2 regions of the uncultured Alteromonas sp. genome follow, and region 1 is predicted to be linked to the other one. Evidence: riboswitches for the same ligand, from Rfam matches in the RefSeq annotation. Region 1 holds a riboswitch; the other holds the start of a gene.
The links. A riboswitch is a leader RNA that binds a small molecule or an ion and turns the genes downstream of it on or off. The one in region 1 is predicted to bind manganese.
Positions count from the first base shown of each region.

Region 1 (2,407 bases):
TGGCACTGATATGGTTATTGGTGTGTGGAAATATAGGCAGTAGCCTTTTTTAGAGTTGAAAAAGAAAGGAGCTACTTATGCAGACTATTATTTTGAAATAAAGCGGTTTAGGGACGCTGACTAGGTAAGTGAAATAGATTTTGTGGAGCTGGTGTCCCTAAATGCGGGGAGCTTGCCCGAGAACTGCTCCTCTTTAATTGGAACAAGAATTTGACTGCTGACTGTTATCAAATTTTGCGAAATGCCTGAAGCCGACCATGTCGCCCATATTGATCCGTATTTAAAGTTACCCGTTACCCTGATGACTAGTAGAGACTCCTTGGTAAAGCGGTCGATAAAGCATTAAGATTCTAATGTCGGAAACGAGCGACGAGGAGGCATTGAATGTTTCAACTAATAACGTCTACTGATTCGATAAAGCGGATATCAGAGAATGCATATCTGAGGTGCCCCAAAGGGATTTGAGTAAAAGTTGTATACAGTAGTATGCCTAATAAGAGCCACAAAACCCGCTCTAAAATCTGCGACTGCTCAGAAAAATTCACTCCGATCGACAATCCTAGAAGGATACCAGCCAGGTAAATAAATACTTGATATTTTTTCTAGATTCTCTCGTTTCAACGCGCACAACCTTGTTGATCTATAGCCGCTTCCTCGATGTAACAAACATCTAATAAAATGGGTTTGCCAAGTAGCACTTTACGACATCTTTAGTTGAACAGGAAGGAGTTTAACAAGCTCAGCTGTACTAGTGTGATTTGATTATAAAGGGAAACCCCTCGGTCTAATTACCAAGCGATTTTGATGCACATGATTTTATTAGTAGACTCTCATTCTTACAAGGAAATAGAAACGCGAGACCAAACTCAAATAACATTATGCAAATCCTTAGCGAAATCAAGTTGCTTTGGTTTCCGGATTTATACTATCATCTAAGACTTCGTTGGGGAGTAGCCTGTTTCCATTATTCATGGAAAAGTTTGTGTCAACATAATTGGTCACATGACCATGGTACAAACACCTCTTGGTTGGCGAGACCATCGATATTTCCATGCCCTAAGGTCAGGCGTGTGGTTTTATCGTGGACTCAATATTGCCTGACCGGAGTTTTGAAGTATGAGTATCTTTGCTCTCATTTTACTTGCCTTTGCTATGTCTACTGATGCTTTTGCTGCCGCTATAGGTAAGGGTGTCAAAATAAAGAATCCTCGTTTTAGCTTTGCTATCAAAGTCGGCTTTACATTTGGTTTAATAGAAGCAATCACTCCTGTTATAGGTTGGATAATAGGACATGCAGCTTCTTCTTATGTAGAAGCGTGGGATCATTGGATTGCGTTGATTATTCTTACCGGCTTAGGCGTTTATATGGTCTTTGAAAGCTTTCAACCTGCCATTGATGATGAAAGTAAAACGCAAAAGCAGTCGTTTATTTTGCTATGTGTGACTGCGTTTGGTACTAGCATAGACGCAATGGCGGTTGGCGCAAGCCTTGCCTTTGTTGATGTAAATATCATGACGGCCTCCGGCTTAATTGGTTTGGCCACGTTTTTGATGGTAACGACAGGTATTATGCTGGGTAGTTTAATGGGCTCTTTAATAGGCAAAAGAGCCGAGACATTTGGTGGAGTCATACTTATTTCAGTGGGTATGTGGATTTTTACAACCCACACTCTTTAGAATTCAACAATATGATAATGCAACTACTTCAAGTTGAAGTGGTTGCATACATCAACATGCATAAGCTGACTTTTATATAGACTAATTACCTCTATGAAAAGACCTCGCCTCTGCAATGCTATCTAACTGATGCAATACCCCGCGCTCTTTAACCTTCTTATCATGATCGCAAGCAGTACGAATTGAAATCAGTGTTTCTTGTAGAGATTTTAATTCAGCTATCCGATGTTCGATATCGTCAACATGCTTATCTATTGTGGTATTAACGTTTTCGCAGCTATTCTCTGGATTTGCTCGGGTTTCCAGTACTAATTTAATTTCCTCGATTGTCATATCTAATGCACGACATTGCTTTATAAATAATAACTGCTTCAGTGCATCTTCAGAGTAGCTTCGATAATTCGATGCCGTTCGCTCAGGTGCAGCCAATAGTGATTTACGCTCATAAAAACGAATTGTCTGAATACTTAACCCTGCCTTAGCTGCCAGAAGCCCAATTTTCATTTTACCTTGCCTAAAGCTTGACTCTATACCTAGTATAGAGTTTACACTCGCATCATAGGTGAGTAAAGCGAGTGTCTTTATGAGTAGTTGTGGGTGCGAAATTGAGATAAAAGACCAAGAACAAAAGGCAGTTATCTACTGGCTATTGGGCATCAATGCTGTGATGTTTATCATTGAAATGAGTGTAGGGTTACTCGCTGACTCAACGGCACTTATTGCAGACTCC
Region 1 is NZ_CAXBMP010000048.1:694-3,100, forward strand. It holds gene AAC006_RS20410 (hypothetical protein) at 1-43, shown strand, start outside; yybP-ykoY riboswitch at 934-1,109, shown strand; gene AAC006_RS20415 (manganese efflux pump MntP family protein) at 1,117-1,677, shown strand; gene AAC006_RS20420 (Cd(II)/Pb(II)-responsive transcriptional regulator) at 1,759-2,181, opposite strand; gene AAC006_RS20425 (cation transporter) at 2,261-2,407, shown strand, end outside.

Region 2 (2,407 bases), on a different contig from region 1:
CTTTACTGGCTTTTTACACCAATCTTACGGCAGTGCTTTTCGCTGCCTTAGGTTATGTGGTTTACGTAGGCGTGTATAGCTTATACATGAAGCGTAACTCTGTGTATGGCACCCTTGTTGGTAGCTTATCTGGCGCGGTACCGCCCGTGGTAGGTTACTGTGCAGTAACCGTTGAGTTCGACACCGCCGCCGCGATTTTGCTAGTGATGTTCAGTATATGGCAAATGCCCCATTCTTATGCCATCGCTATCTTCCGTTTCAAAGATTATGAAGCTGCCAATATACCGGTATTGCCGGTGGCAGAAGGCATCGCAAAAGCTAAGCAACACATCGTATTATACATTGCGGTATATGCCATGGTTACGCTGCTGTTGCCAATTAGTGGTTATACGGGTGTGGGCTTTTTGGCAGTCGCATTTTCCACCAGCTTATGGTGGTTGATTATGGCACTGCGAGGATATCGCCGCGATATCAATATTGAAGGTTGGGCACGACAAGTGTTCGGGTTCTCTATCGTCAATATTACTGCGTTATCAATTGCTATGGCGGTAGATTATCACTCTCAGGCACAGTTTATTTTTTGATTATTTATATAGGGACCGGTGGTGTCTACAGTAAATACTCGGCCCCCATATCGTGTGATCACCAAGGGGAAACTGACGGTATACGCATCAAGCGGGTTTAACGCGTCTGATGTGACTAGTAGACGCTTATTCTTTTGAGAAAATCGCAACGCGCCACCTAACTTAAATATTACTAAGCAAATCTTGTGCTTAATCAAGTTGCTTTGGTTCCAAAATTTATATTATTATTTACACTTCGTTGGGGAGTAGCCTGTTTCCATTATCCATGGAAAAGTTTGTGTCAACATAATTGGTCACATGACCATGGTACAAACACCTCTTGGTTGGCGAGACCATCGATATTTCCATGCCCTAAGGTCAGGCGTGTGGTTTTATCGTGGACTCAATATTGCCTGACCGGAGTTTTGAAGTATGAGTATCTTTGCTCTCATTTTACTTGCCTTTGCTATGTCTACTGATGCTTTTGCTGCCGCTATAGGTAAGGGTGTCAAAATAAAGAATCCTCGTTTTAGCTTTGCTATCAAAGTCGGCTTTACATTTGGTTTAATAGAAGCAATCACTCCTGTTATAGGTTGGATAATAGGACATGCAGCTTCTTCTTATGTAGAAGCGTGGGATCATTGGATTGCGTTGATTATTCTTACCGGCTTAGGCGTTTATATGGTCTTTGAAAGCTTTCAACCTGCCATTGATGATGAAAGTAAAACGCAAAAGCAGTCGTTTATTTTGCTATGTGTGACTGCGTTTGGTACTAGCATAGACGCAATGGCGGTTGGCGCAAGCCTTGCCTTTGTTGATGTAAATATCATGACGGCCTCCGGCTTAATTGGTTTGGCCACGTTTTTGATGGTAACGATAGGTATTATGCTGGGTAGTTTAATGGGCTCTTTAATAGGCAAACGAGCCGAGACATTTGGTGGAGTCATACTTATTTCGGTGGGTATGTGGATTTTTGCAACCCACACTCTTTAGAATTCAATACTCTTTAGAATTCAATAGTTTTTAGAATACGACACTATAACAATGCCGCTACTTAACGTAGTTGCACATATCTGTAATCGCTAACTGTCTTCTTCATAGACTCAGCTTTATCTATAGTTCACTAAATCAAGGGCGACCTAGACAGCATGCTCGCCCCTTTCATAGTGATTAACGAATACTGCCGGTTAGCGTATAGAGCATTGTACGCCCACTTGCGTTAGTCGTTATTGGTCGGAGCAAGTGTTCCCCGCTCCATTGTTAGTCACGTTGCATGCCTAATTAACCTCTGGATTTAGTTTTGCCTCGAAATTCGGCACAGAACGCTTTTCAGCTTCAGCTGCCGAAGTAACTTTTCCGTTGCTCTCAATATCCTTAACAAGCCACTCCATCTCTTTTATCTCTCTGCGCTGCGCTAAGATGATATTGTCAGCGAGTTCACGCACTCGAGTATCCTCTATATTTGCCCGTTCACTAGTAAGAATTGCAATTGAATGGTGAGGGATCATCGCCTTCATATACGCTGAATCTGAAACAGTTGCTTGTGACCGAACTAAGTATAAACACACCGCAAACAAGGCGATTGCAGCAATGAATATAGACGCGTTCAGTTTCTTATTGGTATACATACCCAACATAAACGAGAGCATGATGATTGCCATTCCCGCGCCCATATACAACGCCATATAAGTACGGGTTTCGCTAAACCAAATATGGGAAATGGCATAAGTGTTTAGGTACATCATGATAAACATGACGATGGTAGAGGTGACTATCATCGCTGCAAATCTTGAATATTTCATATGTATTCCTTACCAATATTGAGCTGTTTGAATAATTTCATT
Region 2 is NZ_CAXBMP010000015.1:43,851-46,257, reverse strand. It holds gene cyoE (heme o synthase) at 1-584, shown strand, start outside; yybP-ykoY riboswitch at 813-988, shown strand; gene AAC006_RS12670 (manganese efflux pump MntP family protein) at 996-1,556, shown strand; gene AAC006_RS12665 (DUF305 domain-containing protein) at 1,841-2,365, opposite strand.
Region 2: it holds a riboswitch for manganese, as region 1 does, so the genes downstream of both, AAC006_RS12670 (manganese efflux pump MntP family protein) here and AAC006_RS20415 (manganese efflux pump MntP family protein) in region 1, are expected to answer to the same signal.